Regions from separate parts of the Streptomyces glaucus genome, predicted to be linked through region 3. Evidence: riboswitches for the same ligand, from Rfam matches in the RefSeq annotation. Region 3 holds a riboswitch; each other region holds the start of a gene.

Region 1 (7,155 bases), on a different contig from region 3:
CCGGCGCACGGCGCCTGTCCGGGTCCTTCCTCCCGGGCAGGCGCCGTTCGTCTGTCCGCCGGGCGCCCGATCGCCCACGCGCCTTCGGCGACCGACGGCCTTCGCACAAGGGGAGTTCCGGCATCCAGGGATGGCGAATGGAGCAAATCCGCTCCCAGACCGGTCAGTTGTGGTGGTGAACGGGATGTGCGGGGCGCACGCCCCGCACGGCGGGAGGGGTGCGCCCACCGGCGGCCGAGAGGGGTCTGTTCGTGCAGGTCCTCCTGCACGGCACCACAGCGACACCGGCCACGATCCCGGTACCACCGCCGCTCGCTCCTCCGGTGATCGAGACGGGGTTCGGGCGGCGACTGCACCCGTATGGGCCGGAACTCCGGGAGAAGACCCGTACCCGGCTGCTCGAGGAACGGCTGATGCCGGCCGACGAGGTGGAGGAACGCGCCGACGGCCTGTATGGACATTGACGCGGCGGGCGGTCACCGACACGGAACTCGGCGGGTACCGCATTCCGGCCGGGACCGACATCGTGTACGGCCCGTACGCGATCCAGCGTGATCCGCAGTCGTATGCGCGCCCTCGGGAGTCCGATCCCGACCGGTGGCTTCCGGAACGCGTGGAGGAGGTACCGAAACATGCCATGAACCCCTTCGGCGTCGGCAACCGGAAGTGCCCGGGCGGCCATGTCCCGATGGCGCAGCTGACCCTGATCACGGCGGCGCTGTCCGCGAAGTACCGCTTGGAGCGGGCGCCGGGCTCCGACGACACCACCCGGGCGGGCCTCACCCCGCGCCCGCGCCGGCTGCTGCCGAGGCCGGTGGCGAGGTGAGGGTCAGGCCGCTTCCGGGCCCCTGAACGCCCGCCGGTAGGCATTCGGGGTCGTCCCCACCGCCCGCACGAACTGATGGCGCAGCGCGGCCGCGGTGCCGAACCCCGCGCGGCCCGCGATCGCGTCCACCGTCTCGTCCGTCGCCTCCAGCAGCCGCTGCGCCAGCAGCACGCGCTGGCGCAGGATCCAGCGGTAGGGAGTGGTGCCCGTCTCCTGCTGGAAGCGGCGGGCGAAGGTGCGCGGCGACATGTGGGCGCGGGCCGCGAGCTGCTCGACGGTGACCTCCCGGTCGAGGTTGCGCTCCATCCACGCCAGCACCCCGGCGACCGTGTCGCCCTCCGAGCGGGGCAGCGGCCGCTCGATGTACTGGGCCTGGCCGCCGTCGCGGTGCGGCGGCACCACCATGCGCCGGGCGATCTTGTTGGCGACCTCCGGGCCCTGCTCCCTGCGCACGAGGTGCAGGCAGGCGTCGATGCCCGCGGCGGTGCCGGCGGAGGTGATCACCGGGTCCTCGTCGACGTACAGCACGTCCGGCTCGACCACCGCCCGCGGGTAGCGCCGGGCCAGCGTCTCGGCCTGCCGCCAGTGCACCGAGCAGCGCCTGCCGTCCAGCAGCCCGGCCGCCGCGACCGCGAAGACCCCGGAGCACACACTGAGCACCCGGGCGCCGCGCGCCGCGCCGCGCCGCAGCGCGTCCAGCAGGTCCGGCGGGAACTCCCGCGACTCGAAGCCCCGCCCGGCCGGCACGGCGATGAGATCGGCCGTCTCCAGCCGCTCCAGGCCGTGCTCGGTGTGCAGGGCGAAGCCCGCGTTGGTGCGCAGCACCGGGCCGTCGGCCGAGGCGACGGCGAAGTCGTACACGGGCAGCCCGTCGTCGCTGCGGTCGGTGCCGAACACCTCGCACAGGACGCCCAGTTCGAAGGGGTTCACGCCGTCGAGGACGACGGCGGCCACGTTCCGCAACATGCTGCCAGTGTGCCCCGCGCGTGGCAGTAATTCGAGGGGGTGCGGCAGTTCTGCCACTGTCGGTAAGGGGCATCCGGCGTGACAGTGGTGTCATGACTGCGGCACAGACAGAAGCACTGACCGGAATGCTGACCGTGCTGGGGATCCTCGTCCTGCTGGTCCTCCCCTCCGTGGTCGGCATCGTCCGCGACCGGCGCATCGACCGTCGGATCAGGGAGGCCCAGGCGAGGCACGAGAGGAGTGATCAGAAGTCCTCGTCCAGGTCGACGGCGCCCTCCACCGCGACCTGGTACGCCGACGGACGCCGCTCGAAGAAGTTGGTCAGCTCCTGAACGCCCTGCAGCTCCAGGAAGGAGAAGGGGTTCTCGGAGCCGTACACCGGGGCGAAGCCGAGGCGCGTCAGACGCTGGTCGGCGACGCACTCCAGGTACTGCCGCATCGAGTCGGTGTTCATCCCCGGGAGGCCGTCACCGCACAGGTCGCGCGCGAACTGCAGCTCGGCCTCGACGGCCTCCCGCAGCATGCCGGTGACCTGCTCCCGGAGCCGGTCGTCGAAGAGGTCCGGCTCCTCCTCGCGGACGGTGTCGACCACGTCGAAGGCGAAGGACATGTGCATGGTCTCGTCGCGGAAGACCCAGTTGGTGCCGGTGGCCAGGCCGTGCAGCAGGCCCCGGCTGCGGAACCAGTAGACGTAGGCGAAGGCGCCGTAGAAGAACAGGCCCTCGATGCACGCGGCGAAACAGATGAGGTTGAGGAGGAAACGGCGGCGGTCGGCCCTGGTCTCCAGCCGGTCGATCTCCTCCACCGAGTCCATCCACCGGAAGCAGAAGTCGGCCTTCTCGCGGATGGACGGGATGTTCTCCACCGCGGCGAAGGCGGCGGCCCGGTCGTCCGGGTCGGGCAGGTAGGTGTCCAGCAGCGTCAGGTAGAACTGGACGTGGACGGCCTCCTCGAAGAGCTGGCGGGAGAGGTAGAGCCGCGCCTCGGGCGAGTTGATGTGCTTGTAGAGGGTCAGCACCAGGTTGTTCGCCACGATCGAGTCGCCCGTCGCGAAGAAGGCCACGAGCCGGCCGATGAGGTGCTGCTCGCCGGGGGACAGCTTCGCGAGGTCGGCCACGTCCGAGTGGAGGTCGACCTCCTCCACGGTCCAGGTGTTCCTGATGGCGTCCCGGTAGCGCTCGTAGAAGCCGGGGTAGCGCATGGGGCGCAGGGTCAGCTCGAAGCCCGGGTCCAGCAGGTTCCGGTTGCGGGCGGTGGGGGTGGCGGCGGTCATCACTGGCAGGCCTCGCAGGACTCGGGGTTCTCAAGGGAGCAGGCGACGGCCTCTTCGGAGGTCGCCTGCCGGGCGGGGGCGGGGGCGGGGGCGGGGGCGGTGGCCCGGGCCGCGCGGGCGATCCTCGTCGCCGGGCGCGAGCGCAGGTAGTACGTCGTCTTCAGCCCGGACTTCCAGGCGTAGGCGTACATCGAGGAGAGCTTGCCGATGGTCGGCGTCTCCAGGAACAGGTTCAGCGACTGGGACTGGTCGAGGAACGGGGTGCGGGCGGCGGCCATGTCGATCAGACCGCGCTGCGGGATCTCCCACGCCGTGCGGTACAGCCGCCGCACCTCCTCGGGGATCCAGGAGAAGCCCTGCACGGAGCCGTTCGCCTCGCGCAGCGCCTCCCGGGTGCGGGCGTCCCACACGCCGAGCCGCTTCAGGTCCTCGACCAGGTAGGAGTTGACCTGGAGGAACTCGCCGGAGAGCGTCTCGCGCTTGAACAGGTTGGACACCTGCGGCTCGACGCACTCGTGGACGCCCGCGATGGAGGCGATGGTCGCGGTCGGGGCGATGGCCAGGAGCAGGGAGTTGCGCAGGCCGACGGCGGCGATCCGCTCCCGCAGCGCCGCCCAGCGCTCCGGCCAGGCCAGGTCGGTGTCGTAGTGGTCGGGGTGCAGGACGCCCCGGGCGGTACGGGTCTTCTCCCAGGCCGGGAACGGGCCGACGGGGGTCCCCCCTGTGCCGGAGCCTGCCGCGGATGCCCGGGGGCGCTCGGCGAGGTCGGCGGAGGCCTCGTACGCGGCGAGCATGATCCGCTCGGCGATCCGCGTGGACAGCCGCCGGGCCTCGGGCGAGTCGAAGGGCAGGCGCAGCTTGAAGAAGACGTCCTGCAGGCCCATCACGCCCAGGCCGACCGGGCGCCAGCGGGCGTTGGAGCGGGCGGCCTGTCCGGTCGGGTAGAAGTTGATGTCCACGACCCGGTCGAGGAAGGTGACGGCCGTGCGGACGGCGGCGTCCAGCCGTTCCCAGTCGATGTCGTGCGCGGCCGGGGCGACGAAGGCGCCGAGGTTGACCGACCCCAGGTTGCAGACGGCCGTCTCGCCGTCGCTGGTGACCTCCAGGATCTCCGTGCAGAGGTTGGAGGAGTGGATGACGTGGCCCGGCTCGGCGGTCTGGTTGGCGGTGCGGTTGGCGGTGTCCTTGAAGGTCATCCAGCCGTTGCCGGTCTGGGCGAGGGTGCGCATCATCCGGCCGTACAGCTCGCGGGCGGGGAGGGTCTTGCGCGCCAGTCCCGCGGCCTCCGCCTCACGGTACGCCGCGTCGAACTCCTCGCCCCACAGGTCGACCAGCTCGGGCACGTCGGAGGGGGAGAACAGCGACCACGGCTCGTCGGCGTCCACCCGGCGCATGAACTCGTCCGGCACCCAGTGCGCGAGGTTCAGATGGTGGGTGCGGCGCGCGTCCTCGCCGGTGTTGTCGCGCAGCTCCAGGAACTCCTCGATGTCGGAGTGCCAGGTCTCCAGGTAGACCGCGGCCGCGCCCTTGCGCCGGCCGCCCTGGTTCACGGCCGCCACGGAGGCGTCCAGGGTCTTCAGGAACGGGACGATGCCGTTGGAGTGCCCGTTGGTGCCGCGGATCAGCGCACCGCGGGAGCGGACGCGGGAGTAGGACAGGCCGATGCCGCCGGCGTGCTTGGACAGGCGCGCGACCTGGTGGTAGCGGTCGTAGATCGAGTCCAGCTCGTCGCGCGGGGAGTCCAGCAGGTAGCAGGACGACATCTGCGGGTGCCGGGTGCCGGAGTTGAACAGGGTGGGGGAGGACGGAAGGTAGTCGAGGCGGCTCATGAGCCCGTAGAGCGCCGCGACCTCGTCGACCGAGCGGGGCCCGTCGTCCTCCGCGAGCCCCGCGGCGACGCGCAGCAGGAAGTGCTGGGGCGTCTCGATGACCTTGCGGGTGATCGGGTGGCGCAGCAGATAGCGGCTGTGGAGCGTGCGCAGGCCGAAGTAGCCGAAGCGGTCGTCGGCGGCCGGGTCGATCAGCGCGTCGAGCCGGCCGGCGTGCAGCCGCACGAACTCCGCCGTGCGGTCGCAGATCAGTCCTTCGCGGTGGCCCGCGGCGACGGACCCGGTGAAGGACGTGACGCCCTGGGAGGCGGCCTCCGCGCGAAGGGTCAGGGTGAGGAGGCGGGCGGCCAGCCGGGAGTAGGCGGGGTCCTCGGCGATCAGGCCGGCGGCCGCCTCGGTGGCGAGGCCGCGCAGCTCCGCCTCGTCCGCACGGGCGGAGCGGCCGCGCAGCGCCGCGGCGGCGACCCGGCCGGGGTCGGTGTCGGGGAGGTCGGCGGTCAGCTCCGTCAGGGTCCGCAGCAGCGCGGCTCCGGGGCCGTCGCTCTCCTCGGCCGCCGGGGGCGCTGAAGCCGGGTCGGCTGGCGCGATGGTCACGTGGGGTTCTCCCTCGCTCGGCACGGGGCCTCGGCGAGGGCAGGGGGCAGCACGAGCGCGCAGGGCGTCGCGTCCGCCGGCCCATTCCACGAGGCCCGGACGTCAGGCACGCCGGCCGGACGGCCGGGTGCGCTGTCGGCAGGTACTCGGACTGGACAGGCGTGCGGATGCACGCGGACACACCGTTGCGGGACAGTTCCGGATTCGCACCGGATTCCCCTGCGGCGACAGCGAGCATGAGCATACATCTTGTGTCGGGGCGCGGAAGTGCCCCCAGATGTTGTGTTGCTCCGGTGTCGGAGCGCCGGTGCGGGGCGTTACGGCTGCTGCCGGGCCGCGGCGGCGGCCGGGGTCCGCGCCCGTGCCGCCGGCCCTCGTCCGCGTACCGGTGACCGGCCGACGGGCGGGTCTGTGACCGGAACTCTGCGCTTGCGGTAACGGCCCGCGATGAAAGCGGAATGGAGGCTTCCTGTCGTCTCCGAGGGCTCCTTCGGGCGGGAGACGTCCGTGCCGGTCCGGCGGGCGGTGACGCCGGTGCCCGCGCCGGCGGTGCTCGCCTGCGGGGGTCGAGCCCGGGCTCGCACCGGTGCTGTCGCAGGTGGTGCTCAGCCTCGGCATCCCCTTCGCGCTGCGGCCGCTGGTCCTCCTCACCTCCCGCGAGCGGCTGATGGATCCGCTCGCCAACCGGCGGCCGACCACCGTGGCCGCCTCCGTCGCGGCGACGTCCGCCACCGGGCTCGACGCCGCACTGCTGGTCCCGATCTTCTCCTGAGACATGACTACCGGAGGAAGGAGGGAAGGCTGTATTTTCCGGCCGTTTCCCGAACTCGGTCCCTTCCGGACCGTGTTCACCGGTGCGAACGCTGTCCGACGCACCCGACCGACCCACATGTCCACGTCACAGAAAGAACCGCCTTGCAGAAAACCGAGACCGAGGACGCACACGGTGCCGGCACCCCCCGTCACCGCAGTGCCTGGAACCACCTCCTGTGGATCCCGATCGTCCTTCCCCTGCTGACTTTTGTGTTCAACCACGACGGGCCGCGCGTGTTCGGCTTCCCGTTCTTCTACTGGTTCCAGCTCCTGTGCGCCGTGCTCAGCATGGTCACCATCGCGCTGGTCCGCCGGCTCACCGGGAGGGACCGATGAGCGACCACATCACCGAGATCGTCGTCTTCTCGCTGCTGTTCCTGCTGGTCAGCGTGATGGGATTCGTGGCCGCCCGCTGGCAGCGCGCCGAGCACCTGGAGAGCCTGGACGAGTGGGGCCTGGGCGGCCGCGGGTTCGGCAGCTGGATCACCTGGTTCCTGATCGGCGGCGACCTCTACACCGCGTACACCTTCGTCGCGATCCCCGCTCTGATGTTCGGCGCCGGCGCGATGGGCTTCTACGCGATGCCGTACACCGTGGTGGTCTACCCGCTGGTGTTCGTCGTCCTGCTGCGCCTGTGGTCGGTCTCCCAGCGGCACGGCCTGGTCACCCCGGCCGACTTCGTCCGGGTCCGGCACGGTTCGCGCCTCCTGGCGCTGCTGGTCGCGATCACCGGCATCGTGGCCACCATGCCGTACATCGCGCTCCAGCTGGTGGGCATCGAGGCGGTGCTGCGCACCATGGGGATCACCGGCCACTGGCCGATCTTCGCGGCCTTCGCGATCCTCGCCGCGTAC
Region 2 (7,155 bases), on a different contig from region 3:
GGCGGCCCACCCGCGGTCCTCCATCCCCTGCGCGATCCGCCGGCACAGCTGCTCCAGCAGGTCGATCGCGTCGGCCGCGCTGCGGGCCGGTCCCTCGACCAGGTCCGTCAGTTCGGCCGGCACCTTCACCGGCGCGCCCGGCTCGGCCAGCAGTTCCTTCTCCACCAGCCCGAAGTGCTCGGCCAGCGACGCCCGCAGGCCCGGCAGCGCGTTCGCCCGCCCGCCCCACACCTGCGAGGCGCGCAGCACGGCGAGCACGAGGTTGACGCGCGGCTCGCCCACCGGGCCGCCGCCCAGCACGTGCAGCCCGTCGCGGATCTGCACGTCCTTGATCTCGCACAGGTAGCCGTCGATGTGCATGACGAACTCGTCGAACTCGTCGTCGTCCGGCTGCTCGGCCACGTGCAGGTCGTGGTGGAGTTCGGCGGCCTTGACCAGCGTCCAGATCTGGGCGCGCACGGCGGGCGCCTTCGCCGGGTCCAGGTCGGACACGAGCGCGTACTCGTCGAGGAGCTGCTCCAGCTTGGCGAGGTCGCCGTAGGTGTCGGCGCGCGCCATCGGCGGCACCAGGTGGTCGACGACGGTGGCGTGCCCGCGCCGCTTGGCCTGGGTGCCCTCGCCGGGGTCGTTGACGATGAACGGGTAGACCAGCGGCAGGTCGCCGAGGACCGCGTCCGGGGCGCAGCCGGCGCCGAGGCCCAGCCCCTTGCCGGGCAGCCACTCCATCGTGCCGTGCTTGCCCATGTGCACGATCGCGTCGGCCCCGAAGCTGTTCTCCAGCCACCGGTAGGCCGCCAGGTAGTGGTGCGAGGGCGGCATGTCCGGGTCGTGGTAGATCGCGATGGGGTTCTCGCCGAAGCCGCGCGGCGGCTGGATCATCACGACGACGTTCTCGAACCGCAGACAGGCGAGGACGATGTCGTCCCCGTCGACGTAGAGCGAGCCCGGCGGCTCGCCCCACGCCTCGGTCATGGCGTCCCTCAGCTCCGGGTCGAGCCGGTCGAACCACGCCCGGTAGTCGGCCAGCGGCACCCGCGCGGGCGCGGCGGCCAGCTGCTCCTCCGTCAGCCACTCGACGTCGTGGCCGCCGGCCTCGATGAGCCGGTGGATCAGCTCGTCGCCGTCGTCGGGATGCCCCTCGACCGTGTACCCGGCGTCTCGCAGCGCGTCCAGCACCCGCACCGCCGAGGCCGGGGTGTCGAGCCCGACCGCGTTGCCGACGCGGGAGTGCTTGGTCGGGTAGGCGGTGAAGACCAGCGCGATCCGCTTCTCGGCGTTCGGCTTGTGCCGCAGCCGGGCGTGGCGCACGGCGATCCCGGCGACGCGCGCGGCCCGCTCCGGGTCGGCGACGTACACGGGCACGTCGTCCGGGCCCTGCTCCTTGAAGGAGAACGGCACGGTGATCAGCCGCCCGTCGAACTCCGGGATGGCGACCTGCATCGCCGCGTCCATGGGGGACAGGGCGGCGTCGGACTCCTCCCAGGCGCTCCGCGACGTGGTCAGGCACAGCCCCTGGAGCACCGGCACGTCCAGCTCGGCCAGCGCCCCGACGTCCCAGGACTCCTCGTCGCCGCCCGCCGAGGCCTGCGAGGCGTGCGTGCCGCCGGCCGCGAGCACGGTGGCGACCAGGGCGTCGGCCCGGCCGAGGAGCTCGTAGAGCCCGGGGTCCGCGCCGCGCAGCGAACCGCAGTACACCGGCAGGGCGTTGGCGCCCCGCGCCTCGATCGCGTCGCACAGGACGTCCACGAAGGCGGTGTTGCCGCTCAGTTCGTGGGCGCGGTAGAAGAGCACGCCGACGGTGGGGCGGCCGTCCCGAAGGGGGCGGGAGCCGTGCACGCCGTACTCGGGCATCTTGTGCGGCGCGGCGAACCCCTCGCCGGTGAGCAGCACGGTGTCCGACAGGAACCGCGCGAGTTCGGCGAGGTTGGCGGGCCCGCCCTCGACGAGGTACTTCAGCGCCTCCGCCACGACCCCGGCCGGCACCGACGACTCGGCCATCAGCTCCGCGTCCGGCACGGCCTCGCCGCCCAGCAGCACGGTCGGGACGCCGGACGCCTTCAGCGCGGCCAGCCCGTCCTCCCAGGCGCGCTTGCCGCCCAGCAGCCGTACGACGGCGACGTCGGCGCCGTCGAGCAGCGCGGGCAGCTCGGCCTCGACGTCCACCCGGGTCGGGTTGCCGATCCGGTAGGGGGCGCCGGAGGCGCGGGCCGCCAGCAGGTCCGTGTCGGCGGTCGACAACAACAACACTGTGCTCATGCGGGCGCTCCCGGTGGAATGAAAGGCAGTCCTTGCGGCGCGCCCGACTCGATGAGCCGCCACAGCGCGTCCGTGTCCGCGTGCTGTTCGATCAGGTCGCCGAGCCGGTCGAGCTGCTCCTCGCGCAGCGCGGCGAACGACGTGTCGGGGGCCGGCACGAAGCGGCGGCCCGCGGCGGCCGCCACCTCGCGCAGGAAGGCCCGGCGGAAACCGTCCGACTCCAGCGAGCCGTGCCAGTGCGTGCCCCAGGTCTGGCCGACCCGGCAGCCGTCCAGGAAGGGCTCGCCGCCGGTGACCTCGGCGACCCCGTGGTGGATCTCGTACCCCTCGACCGGCTCCCCGAGGGCCTCGCCGACGGGCCGGGCGAGGGTCTTCTCGCGGGCGAACCGCACCCGGACGGGCAGCAGGCCGAGTCCGTCGACGTGGCCCCGGCGGCTCTCGACCTCGTCCTCGATGTGCTCGCCGAGCAGCTGGAAGCCGCCGCAGATGCCGAGCACGGGCCGCTGCTCGGCGGCCCTGCGGGTGATCGCCTCCGCCAGTCCCCGCTCCCGCAGCCACTCCAGCGCCCGGACCGTGCCCCGGGTCCCGGGCACCACGACGAGGTCGGCGTCGGCCAGTTCCTCGGGCCGGTCCACGAACCGCACCACGACGCCCGGCTCGGCGGCCAGCGCGTCCACGTCGGTGAAGTTGGACATCAGCGGGACCGCGCAGACGGCGACCCGCAGCACGTCCGCGCCGAGCGGCGGGGCGACGTGCGACTCCCGGACCGGCCCGCGCAGGGAGACCGCCATCCCGTCCTCCTCGTCGATGCCGAGCCCGTGCCGGAACGGCAGGACGCCGTAGGCGCGCCGCCCGGTGAGATCGCGCAGCATGCCGAGGCCGGGCTCCAGCAGCGACACGTCGCCCCGGAACTTGTTGACCAGGAAGCCGGCGACCAGCTCCTGGTCCTCGCGGGAGAGCAGGGCGACGGTCCCGAAGAAGGACGCGAAGACGCCGCCGCGGTCGATGTCGCCGACGACGAGGACGGGCAGGCGGGCGTTGCGGGCGATGCCCATGTTCACGATGTCGGTCCGCCGCAGGTTGATCTCGGCGGGGGAGCCCGCCCCCTCGCAGATCACCGCGTCGTACGCGCCCCGCAGCTCGGCGAGGCAGTCCAGCACCGTCCCCAGCAGCGCCTGCTGCCGCCCGCCGTGGTAGCCGCGGGCGCTCAGCTCGCCCACCGGCCTGCCCAGCAGCACCACCTGGCTGCTGCGCTCGCCGCCCGGCTTGAGCAGCACGGGGTTCATCAGCGCGGTCGGCTCGATCCGGCACGCCTGCGCCTGCATGGCCTGCGCCCGTCCGATCTCGGCGCCCTCGCGCGTCACGAACGAGTTCAGCGACATGTTCTGCGCCTTGAACGGCGCGACCTTCACCCCCTGCCGCACCAGCCACCGGCAGATCCCGGCGGTGACGACGCTCTTGCCGGCGTCGGAGGTGGTGCCGGCGACGAGGAGACCACCGCTCATGACGTCCGTCCCTTCAAGCCGTTGACGAGGAGCCGCGCGGCGGCGCCGACGCCGAGCGCGAGCCAGCCGACGCGCCGCGAGAGCCGTGCGGCCCGTTCGATGTCGGCCACGGCGACGGCCCGTCCGCGCGCGTTGAGCACGGGCCGGTGCTCGACCCGCCCGCCGTAGGAGAGGGTCCCGCCCAGCCGCACGCCGAGCGCCCCCGCGAAGGAGGCCTCCACGGGGCCGGCGTTGGGGCTCGGGTGCCGGGCGGCGTCGGCGCGCCAGGCCCGCAGCGCCCCGCGGGGGTCGTCGCCGGCGACGGCGGCGAGCGCGGCGGTCAGCCGGGCCCCCGGCCATCCGGCGAGGTCGTCCAGGCGCGCGGAGGCCCAGCCGTAGCGCCGGTACCTCGGCGACCGGTGCCCGACCATCGCGTCGAGGGTGTTCACGGCCCGGAACCCGAGCAGCCCCGGCACCCCGGCCACGGCCCCCCACACCAGGGCCCCCACCACGGCGTCGGAGGTGTTCTCGGCGACGGACTCGACGACCGCGCGGGCGATCCCGTCGGCGTCGAGCGCCTGCGGGTCCCGTCCGCACAGGTGCGGCAGCCGTGCCCGGGCCGCCTCGACGTCCCCCGCCTGAAGGGCCCGCCCGATGGTCCGGGCCTCCCGGACCAGCGACGTCCCTCCGACGACGGCCCAGGTGGCGGCGCCGGTGAGCGCGACGGAGGCGGCGGGGCAGGGGCGTACGGCGCGCGCGGCCAGCCCGCCGAGGGCGACGGCGCCGCCGACGCACACGGCGGTGTGCAGCGTGCCCCAGCCGCGGTGGTCCCGCCACAGCACGTGTTCCACGGCGCCCGCGGCCCGCCCGAACACGGCGACCGGATGCCCGCGGCGGGGATCGCCGAGGAGCAGGTCACCGAGGAGGCCGGCGGCGGCGCCGTACGCGAAGACGCGTTCGGCCCGCATCGCTCAGCCGACCGCCGGGCCGGGCCGGGCGTCGCTGGTGAACTCGGAGACCGAGCTGGTGAACCTGGCCGTCCATCGGCAGCCGCGCATGGCGATATGTCCTCACTCAGGGTGTCCGCGCCCTGGTTCGACGAGACCGGCGGTGAGAGTTCCTGGCTCCCGGGGCCGTCTGCCCCGGTCACAGTGGCGGGACCGCGCCGGACTTCCACCGGGCTTCCTCTCCTGCCGCCGTACTGGCCCCGGCAGTCCACCATGGGCTTGGAAGGGCCGTCAACTTGCCGCTGACCTGCGAGGGCGGAGTGTGCTGAGGCCCACAGGGGGAGTGCGCCAAAGCAGCGTGACGCCCCCGGCGCGCGGGCCGTGCGCCGGGGGCGGGGGAGCGGGGGCGTCCCGCCGACGGGACGCGGTCTCAGGCGACGATCAGGTGGATCCCGTACGCCACCGCCGCCGCGCAGGCCGCGAAGCAGGCGTACGCGCCGGTGACCGCGAGGGCCGCGGTGCCGCCCTGCGCGGCGGCCCGCTCGCGGCGGGACAGGCCCGCGATGCCGAGGGTGAACAGGGCCACCAGGGCCACGGTGACCACGAGGCTGACCCCGAAGACGGAGCCGAGAGCCGCCCAGTCGATCTTCATGGTGTTTCTCTTCCTTGTGCCGGGTGCGCGGGCTCAGACGGTGGTGGTGGCCTGCGGGGCCTTCGGCCCGGTGGCCTGCGCCGGGATCGTGGCCGCGAGCTCGTCGGTCACCGTGCCCGCGGGGGGCGGGGTCACCGCGGCCACGGCGGTGGTCACCACGCCGGCCGGCTCCTCGGTGTCGTTGACGTTGGTGTGGTCGACGACCTCGCGCCGGGAGATCTTCCAGATCGCGGCGCTGGAGGCGACCAGGAAGACCGCGACGAGGGCGGTGCCCCAGGCGCCGAAGCCGGTCACGTACTCGGCGAGCGCCCCGACCAGGGCCGCGGCCGGGAGGGTGAGGCCCCAGGCGACGAACATGCGGGTGGCGGTGGACCAGCGGACGATCCCGCCCTTGCGGCCGAGGCCCGCGCCCATCACGGCGCCGGAGACCGAGTGCGTGGTGGAGAGGGAGAAACCGAGGTGGGAGGAGGCCAGGATGACCGTGGCCGCGCTGGTCTGGGCGGCGAAGCCCTGCTGCGGCTGGAGGTCGGTCAGGCCCTTGCCCATGGTGCGGATGATGCGCCAGCCGCCGAGGTAGGTGCCGAGCGCGATGGCCAGGCCGGCGGAGAGGACGACCCACAGGGGCGGGTCGGAGTCGGGGGCGAGGGTGCCGCCGGCGACCAGGGCGAGGGTGATGATGCCCATCGTCTTCTGGGCGTCGTTGGTGCCGTGGGCGAGGGAGACCAGGCCCGCGGAGGCTATCTGGCCGGCGCGGTAGCCCTTGGCGGCGGCCTCGCCGTCGGCCTTCCGGCCGAGCGTGTACGTCAGCCGGGTGGCGAACATCGCCGCGACGCCCGCGACGACCGGGGCGGCGATCGCCGGGATCAGCACCTTGGTGACGAGCACGTCGCCGTGCACCGCGCCGACGCCCGCCGAGGCGACGGTGGCGCCGATCAGACCGCCCATGAGGGCGTGCGAGGAGCTGGAGGGGAGCCCGACCAGCCAGGTCAGCAGATTCCAGAGGATCGCGCCGACCAGTGCGGCGAAGATGACCTCGGGACGGATGCCGGTCTCGTCGACGAGACCCTTGGAGATCGTGTTGGCGACCTCCACGGACAGGAAGGCGCCCACGAGGTTGAGGACGGCGGACATGGCCACCGCGACCTTGGGCTTCAGCGCGCCGGTCGAAATGGTCGTCGCCATCGCGTTCGCGGTGTCGTGGAAACCGTTCGTGAAATCGAACGCGAGTGCGGTTACCACCACAATCGCGAGGATCAGCGAGAAGCTTTCCATTTACCCAGGCAATCGTTCGAGGTCATTGGCTGGTCGACCGTAGATAACCCGGGTGAACGGAAGATGAACTGAGGTGGGATTGGTGGTGACCCCGGCAGGGGGGTGCCGTCCCGTCCGGTCCCGGCGGGCCGTGCCCGGCCTCCGACACCCCCGTGATCCGGCCGTTTTCCGAGGTCAGGAGCGTACCGGGGACCAACGCGGCCGGGCCGGGACCCGCCGGGGAGATCTCGGTCACCCGGCACCGCCGCTGCCCGCACCGCCGCCGTCCTGCCGGGACGCCCGCGGCGGCCGCCCGGCCGGCGGTGTCCTCTGCCGGACGCCCGCCTTCCGGCCTACAGTGGCCCGGTCGTCCCGGCCGGACGGCACGCCCGGCGGGACGGCCGTACCGCCGGACGGCGGGATGAGCGGGGCGCACACGGCGCCCGGGAGGAGACGCGAGGCGTGACGGAACCGGGGGAGAGGCGGGTGCGCGACGAGGAGGCCCGCGCCTGGGCGGCGCTCGTGGCCACGGCCCGCCGCACGGTGTCGGACGGGCTGGTCGTCG
Region 3 (7,155 bases):
GGCGGTCCTCAGCTCCCGCGGGGCGCGGTGGCGCCAGCGCCGCACGGGCTCGCCGTCCAGGAGGAGGGTTCCGGAGCGGGGGCGGTGCAGGAGGGCGGCGACGCGGGCGAGGGTGGATTTGCCACAGCCGCTGGGGCCGAGCAGGCCGACGGCCTCGCCGGGCGCGACGGTCAGCGAGACGTCCCGCACCACGGGGGCGCGCCGGTCGTATCCGGCGGTGATGGCGCGCAGTTCAAGCACGGATGTCCTCCGGTGCGGGCGGGGCGGGGCGGGGCTGCTTCCGGCCGGGGGCCGGGAGCGGATGGTGGCAGGCGACCTCGCCGGTCGTCGCCGGGGGGACGGCGCAGGCGTCCGTGGCCCGGTCGCAGCGGGCGGCGAAGGCGCAGCCGTCGGGGAGGTCGCCGAGTTCGGGGGGCAGGCCGGGGATGGGGGCGAAGGCCCGGTCCGGCAGGGCCTGCAGGAGGCCGCGGCTGTAGGGGTGGCGCGGGCCGGGGGCGCCGAAGAAGGCGGCGGCGTCGGCCAGTTCGACGATGCGGCCGGCGTACATGACGGCGATCCGGTCGGCGACGCGTTCGGCCGCGGCCAGGTCGTGGGTGATCATCAGCAGGGCCCGTCCGGTGCCGTGCGCGGCACCGGGGGCGGCGGGGGCGTCGACGTGGCGCCGCAGTTCGTCGACCGTGCGGTCCACCAGGTCGCGGTCGAGTCCGGTGGTCGGTTCGTCGGCCAGCAGCAGGGGCGCGTCCCCGGCCAGGGCGAGGGCGAGGGCGGCGCGCTGGGCGAGGCCGCCGGACAGTTCGTGCGGGTGCCGGTCGAGGTGGTCCGCGGGGAACGCGGCCCGTTCGGCGGCCGCCTGGGCGGCGGCGCGCAGGGCGGCGCGTCCCCGGGTCCCGGTCAGCGCGGCGACCGTCTCCTCCAGCTGGGAGCGGACGGTGCGCACGGGGGTGAGGTGGGCGGCGGGGCTCTGCGGGACGAGGCCGATCAGGCGGCCCCGGACCGTGCGGGCGAGGGTCCGCTCGTCGGCCGCGAGCAGGTCGAGGTCGCCGAGGAGCGCCTCGCCCGCGGTCTGCGCGTTGGCGGGGAGCAGGCCGAGGAGGGCGGAGGCGAGGACGGACTTGCCGCAGCCGCTCTCGCCGATCAGGGCCAGGCACTCGCCGGCCGCCACGTCGAAGTGCGCGTCGGTCACCGCGTGGACGCGGCGCCCGCCCGGCATGAGGAAGCGCACCGACAGGCCGCGCACCGACAGCACGGGGGTCGACTCGGTCACAGCATGAGCTCCGATCGGCGGCGGGGGTTGATCCGCTCCCGCCAGGCCCCGGCGAGACCGGCGATGGCGAGGGTCGGGACGATGATGAACAGGCCGGGGAACAGGGTCGGCCACCACTGCCCGGCGAGCAGGGAGCCCCGCGCGCTCTGGATGAGGGTGCCGAGGCTGGCCGTGTGGGTGGGCAGTCCGAGCCCCAGGAAGGACAGCGCCGACTCGTGCCACATGGCGTGCGGCACCATCAGGACGGCGGCCAGCGCGGCCTGCGGCAGCACACCGGGCAGCAGGTGCCGTACCGTCACCCGCCACCGGGAGGCGCCGCCGGAGACGGCGGCGTCGATGTACGGGCGGGCGCGCAGGGAGAGCACCTCGGCGCGCACGATCCGCGCGGTCGACAGCCAGTGGGTGAGCGCGACCGAGACCACCACCGGCCAGACGCCGGGCCGGAACATGGCGACGACGAAGATGCCGAGCAGCAGGTGCGGCACGGACGAGACCGTGTCGACCAGCCGCATCACCGCGCGGTCGGCCCAGCCGCCCAGCGCTCCGGCGGTGGCGCCCACGGCGGTGCCGACGACGGTCGCCGCGAGGGCGGCCGCGACGCCGACGAGCAGGGAGACCCGCAGGCCGTAGACGCAGCGCAGCAGCAGGTCGCGGCCGACGTCGTCGGTGCCGAAGGGGTGCGCCCAGGACGGCGGTCGCAGCTTGGCGGCCAGGTCGACGGCCTGCTGGTCGAGCTGGACCAGCGGTGGCACGAGCAGGACGGCGAGGGCGGTCGCGGCCAGCAGCGCGGCGCAGACGCGTACCCGCAGGGCTCGGGTGGGGCGGCGGTCGGTGCCGTGCGACCGCCACGCGGGTTCGCGTACGGCTTCAGCCATGGGAATCACCGGTGTCACATCTCATGAAGCGTCACCCTCGGGTCGAAGAGTCCGTAGAGCAGGTCCGCGAGCAGGTTGCCGACGAGGACGGCGACGGTGGCGAGGGTGGTCAGCGCGGCGAGCAGCGGGAAGTCGACGGCGGTGGCCGCCTCCACCGTGGCCGCGGCGATGCCGGGCCAGCTGAACACGCTCTCCACCAGCAGGGCGCCGGTGATGAGTTCGGGGACGCGGGAGCCGACGAGGGTGAGGACGGGCAGCAGGCCGGAGCGCAGGGCGTGGCCGAGCAGGACGGTGCGTTCGCTCAGGCCGCGGGCGCGGGCGCCGCGTACGGGGTCCTCCGCCAGCGCGTCGCCGACGCCCTGGCGGACGTAGAGGGTGAACCACGGGAGCTGGGAGACGGCGAGCACGCCGGCGGGCAGCACGAGGTGCCGCGCGACCTGGCCGGGGGTGACCTGTTCGCTGGCCGTGTCCGTCAGCCCTCCGGCCGGGAGCACGCCCGCCCGGAGGGCGAACAGCCAGACGGCGAGCAGCGCGATCCAGAAGACCGGCGCGGCCTCCAGTCCGTAGGCGAGCGAGGTGACGGCCCGGTCGAGCACGGATCCGGGGCGGCGGGCCGCCAGCACCCCGAGCAGCGTGCCGGCCAGGACGGCGGCGGCGAACGCGACCGCGCACAGCAGCGTCGACCACACCAGGCGTTCGCCGATCACCTGGGTCACCGGCTGCCGCATCACGCTGGAGTGGCCCAGGTCGCCGCCGAGCGCGGAGGTCAGCCACCGCCACCAGCGCACGGTGAAGGGCTGGTCCACGCCCAGGTTGGCCCGCAGCCGGTCCAGGGTGTCCTGGTCGGCGCCGAGGGCGGCGGTGCCGGCGTAGGCCTTGACGGGGTCGAAGGGGGAGGCGGCGGCGATCGCGAACACGCCGAAGGTGACGACGAGCAGGACGGGGACGGCGAACAGGGCCCGCCGTCCCGCCAGGCGGGCCATCGCTCCCCAGGGCAGGGACGTCCGGGTCACTTCTTCGGCCGCCAGTCCTCGAGGTTCCACCAGGGGCCGCTGGCGAAGCCGTGCTCGTGCGGCTCGACCTGCGTGGTCAGGCCGTCCCAGCGGTCGGCGAGCACGTAGACGTGGTCGATGTGGGTGAGGAACGTGTACCCGGGGTCCTTCACCAGCTCGCGCTGGAGCGTGTCGTAGGCGGCCTCGCGGGCGGCCGGGTCCTGGCTGCGGCGGCCGGTGTCGAGGGCCCGGTCCACCGCCGGGTTGTCGTAGTGGGCCATGTTGTTGAAGCCGTCGCCGGCGAGGGAGGAGTGCAGCATGGTGTAGAGCCCGAAGTCGGGGTCGCCGGTGCTGCCGAAGCCCGCGAGGACCGCGTCCCGGTGCATCCGCGGCTCGATGACCTCCCAGGTGGCGCTCTCGACCGTCACGTCGATGCCGGCCTTCTTGGCGTCGGAGGCGTAGGCGAGGGCGTGGTCCTGGCGGACCTTGTCGCCCGAGGGGTAGAGCAGGGTGAACGCGGCCCGCCGGCCGTCCTTGACGCGGATGCCGTCCGCTCCGGCCTTCCAGCCCGCCTCGTCCAGGATCCGCCTGGCCCTGCCGAGGTCCCGGGAGCGTTCGACGCCCTCGGCGAACCAGGGGTCGTCCTCGGGCAGCGGCCCGTACGCGGGGCGGCCGGCCCCGTCGAGGATCTTGTCCACCATGGCCTCGCGGTCCACGGCGGCGTCCAGGGCGCGGCGGATCGCGCGGTCGCCGGTGACCTCGCCGGCCGTGGGGAGGGTGACGGCGCGGAAGTCGTAGGACCGCGCCTCGTGGACCTTCCTGTTCGCGTCGTCGTCGAAGGCGGCGGCGAGGTTGGGCGGGAGGACCGCGCCGTCCAGGTCGCCGGAGCGCAGCCGGGTGGCGCGCACGTCGTCGTCCTCGACGATCGCCATGGTGACCGTCCTCACCTTCGGTGTGCCGCCCCAGTAATGCGGGTTGGCCTTGAAGGTGAGCTTCTCGCCCTTGCGCCAGTCGGCCAGGACGTAGGGGCCGGTGCCGACGGGCCTGGTGTTGAAGGAACCGGTGTTGGGGTCCTGCTTCCCGGCGATGTGCTCGGGGACGATCGGCAGCACCGTGCGTCCGGCGAAGGGCGCGTACGGGTACTTCAGCGTGAAGACGACCCTGTCGTCGCCGTCCGCCCGCACCTCCTTGACGGCGTCCAGTTCGCTGCGGGAGCTGTTGTTGGTCTTCCCGTCCAGGATGGTGCGGTAGGTGAACACGACGTCGGCGGAGGTCAGCGGCTCGCCGTCGCTGAACTTCACGCCCTCGCGCAGGGTGTAGGTGTACGTGCGGCCGCCGTCGCCGACCTCGGGCAGCGCCTTCGCCAGCGCGGGTCTCAGCCGCAGGCCGGCGTCGCGGGCGAGCAGGCCGTCGAAGATCTTGGAGTTCCCGTCCTTGCCGTAGCCGAGCAGCGGGCTGAGGGTGTCCGGCTCCGAGGCGACCCCGATCACCACGGAGTCGGCGGACCCGCCGGCCGCCTCACCACCGCCGGGTGCCGAGCACCCGGCCATCCCGGTGACCATCGCCGCCGCGACGACGGTGCCTCGTATCCGCCGCGTCCCCATACGCCTCACGCCCTTACTGCCGATGACAGGTTGTTGCATATTAATTGCAGCTGGCGGGTGCGCGGGGACCGGGACCGGCACACGCCCCCGGGGCGGCAGGCGTGCGTCCCGCGGGGGCGGCGGCGCGGGCGCGGGCCGCCGCGAGGTGCCGGGCGCCGCCTTCGCGCCCCTGGTCGCGGCTTGTCACCGACCGGGTGCGGGCACTACTATCACCACGCCTTGGTGCACGGGAAATCCGGTGTGACACCGGTGCGGCCCTCGCCACTGTGATCGGGAAGTCCGGCTCCGGCCCTCACGGGCAGCCACTGGGTCCTCGGACCCGGGAAGGCGGAGCACGGGCGGTGGTACCCGTCAGCCAGGAGACCGGCCAAGGCGCGTCAACCATCCACGAGGTGCTGGAGAGGGTCTGCCGAGCCATGCACATAGCCGAGGGGTTCCTTCCCCCGGCGCACGCGGTCGCCTGGGGCGTCGCGTCGGCGCCGTTCGTCGTCCACGGAGTACGGTCGCTCACCCGTGAGGTCAGGGAGCACCCCGAGAGCACTCTGCTCCTCGGCGCCGCGGGGGCGTTCACGTTCGTCCTGTCCGCCCTGAAACTGCCCTCGGTGACCGGGAGTTGTTCGCACCCCACCGGCACGGGGCTGGGCGCGATCCTGTTCCGGCCGCCGGTCGTGGCGGTGCTGGGCACCATCACGCTGCTCTTCCAGGCGCTGCTGCTCGCGCACGGCGGCCTGACCACGCTCGGCGCCAACGTCTTCTCCATGGCCATCGCCGGGCCCTGGGCCGGGTACGGCGTCTACCGGCTGCTGCGGCGCTGCGCCGCGCCGCTGATGGTCGCGGTGTTCTGCGGCGCGTTCGTCGCCGACCTGTCCACCTACTGCGTCACCAGCGTGCAGCTCGCGCTCGCCTTCCCCGACCCGGGCAGCGGATTCCTGGGCTCGCTCGGCAAGTTCGGCTCCGTCTTCGCCGTCACGCAGATCCCGCTCGCGGTCAGCGAGGGGCTCCTGACGGTTCTGGTGATGCGCCTGCTGACGCAGTCCAGCAAGGGCGAGCTGACCCGGCTCGGGGTGCTGCCGGCCGGCGCGGGGACCGGGGCGGTGGCCCGGTGAGCCGGAACGCGAGGATCAACACCCTGCTGCTGCTCGCCGTGGCGGCGCTCGCGGCGCTGCCGCTGCTCCTCGGGCTCGGCGACCACAAGGAGCAGCCGTTCGCGGGCGCCGACGCCGAGGCGGAGACCGCCGTCACCGAGATCCGGCCGGACTACGAACCGTGGTTCTCGCCCCTGTACGAACCGCCCTCCGGTGAGGTCGAGTCGGCGCTGTTCGCCCTCCAGGCGGCTCTCGGAGCGGGCGTCCTCGCCTACTACTTCGGCCTGCGCCGGGGGCGGCGCCAGGGCGAGGCGCGGGCCCTGGCCCGGGAGGCCGCGGATCCGCGGAGCGGTGCCGGCGGATCCGCCGCCGGAGGAGGAGCCTGACCCCGTGCTGCCGATCGACGCGGCGGCGCACGGCAGCCGCTGGCGCCGCCGCCACCCCCTGGACAAGGCCGTGCTCGGGCTGGGCCTCACCGTGCTCGCGATCTCGCTGCCGCCCTGGCCGGGCGCGGCCCTGGTGCTGGCGGCGGCGCTGGCGCTGCTGCTGGGCCCGGCGGGCGTGCCCGGCCGCCGGCTGTGGCGCGCCTACCGGCTGCCGCTGGGTTTCTGCGTCACGGGCGCGCTCCCCCTGCTCGTCCGGGTCGGCGGGCCCGGCGGGTTCGTGACCCTGGCCGGGGACGGGCCGGTCCGCGCCGGGGAACTGCTGCTGCGCACCTCGGCCGCCTCCCTCGGCGTGCTCCTGTTCGCCTTCACCACCCCGATGTCCGACCTGCTGCCCCGCCTGGCCGGGGCCGGGGTGCCGGCACCGGTCGTGGACGTCGCGCTGGTGACGTACCGGATGAGCTTCCTGCTCCTGGACTCCGTGCGCCGCGTCCGGCAGGCGCAGGCCGCACGGCTCGGGCACACCACCCGGGCCGCCGCCTGGCGGTCCCTGGGCGGGCTCGGCGCCACCGCGTTCGTCCGGGCCTTCGACCGGGCGGCCCGCCTCCAGGACGGTCTGGCCGGACGCGGTTACGACGGCACCCTGCGCGTCCTGGTGCCCGAGGCCCGTGTCTCCGTCCGCTTCGTGGGCGCCGGCATCGCGCTGCTGGCGGCTCTGACCGCCCTCGGCCTCGTCCTGGAAAGGCCGCTGTCATGAGCGACTTCGACCGCGTGCTGGTCGCCCTGCGGGGCGCGTCCTTCGCGTACGAGGACGGCCCGGCCGTGCTCAGCGGCCTCGACTTCGAGATACGCGAAGGGCGCGCGCTCGCCCTGCTCGGCCGCAACGGCAGCGGCAAGACCACCCTGATGCGGCTGCTCAGCGGCGGACTGCGGCCGCACACCGGCGAACTGG

The links. A riboswitch is a leader RNA that binds a small molecule or an ion and turns the genes downstream of it on or off. The one in region 3 is predicted to bind cobalamin.
Region 1: another riboswitch for cobalamin. It lies ahead of ABD363_RS13085 (ribonucleoside-diphosphate reductase subunit alpha); the one in region 3 lies ahead of ABD363_RS31050 (energy-coupling factor ABC transporter permease).
Region 2: another riboswitch for cobalamin. It lies ahead of ABD363_RS31295 (cobalamin biosynthesis protein); the one in region 3 lies ahead of ABD363_RS31050 (energy-coupling factor ABC transporter permease).

Annotation. Positions count from the first base shown of each region.
Region 1 covers NZ_BAAATK010000014.1:41,489-48,643, reverse strand. Annotated here, with positions in the region: gene ABD363_RS13110 (hypothetical protein) at 252-464, shown strand; partial or broken gene ABD363_RS13105 (cytochrome P450) at 440-826, shown strand; gene ABD363_RS13100 (GlxA family transcriptional regulator) at 830-1,792, opposite strand; gene ABD363_RS13090 (ribonucleotide-diphosphate reductase subunit beta) at 2,037-3,065, opposite strand; gene ABD363_RS13085 (ribonucleoside-diphosphate reductase subunit alpha) at 3,065-5,488, opposite strand; adenosylcobalamin-variant (AdoCbl-variant) riboswitch at 5,621-5,719, opposite strand; gene ABD363_RS13080 (hypothetical protein) at 6,075-6,260, shown strand; gene ABD363_RS13075 (DUF3311 domain-containing protein) at 6,404-6,637, shown strand; gene mctP (monocarboxylate uptake permease MctP) at 6,634-7,155, shown strand, end outside.
Region 2 covers NZ_BAAATK010000087.1:6,138-13,292, forward strand. Annotated here, with positions in the region: gene cobN (cobaltochelatase subunit CobN) at 1-2,256, opposite strand, end outside; gene ABD363_RS31290 (cobyric acid synthase) at 2,253-3,761, opposite strand; gene ABD363_RS31295 (cobalamin biosynthesis protein) at 3,758-4,708, opposite strand; cobalamin riboswitch at 4,836-4,975, opposite strand; gene ABD363_RS31300 (hypothetical protein) at 5,118-5,339, opposite strand; gene ABD363_RS31305 (inorganic phosphate transporter) at 5,373-6,611, opposite strand; gene ABD363_RS31310 (class II aldolase/adducin family protein) at 7,053-7,155, shown strand, end outside.
Region 3 covers NZ_BAAATK010000083.1:615-7,769, reverse strand. Annotated here, with positions in the region: gene ABD363_RS31075 (ABC transporter ATP-binding protein) at 1-240, opposite strand, end outside; gene ABD363_RS31070 (oligopeptide/dipeptide ABC transporter ATP-binding protein) at 233-1,264, opposite strand; gene ABD363_RS31065 (ABC transporter permease) at 1,261-2,139, opposite strand; gene ABD363_RS31060 (ABC transporter permease) at 2,154-3,122, opposite strand; gene ABD363_RS31055 (ABC transporter substrate-binding protein) at 3,149-4,735, opposite strand; cobalamin riboswitch at 4,939-5,121, shown strand; gene ABD363_RS31050 (energy-coupling factor ABC transporter permease) at 5,152-5,841, shown strand; gene ABD363_RS31045 (energy-coupling factor ABC transporter substrate-binding protein) at 5,838-6,206, shown strand; gene cbiQ (cobalt ECF transporter T component CbiQ) at 6,211-6,960, shown strand; partial or broken gene ABD363_RS31035 (energy-coupling factor ABC transporter ATP-binding protein) at 6,957-7,155, shown strand, end outside.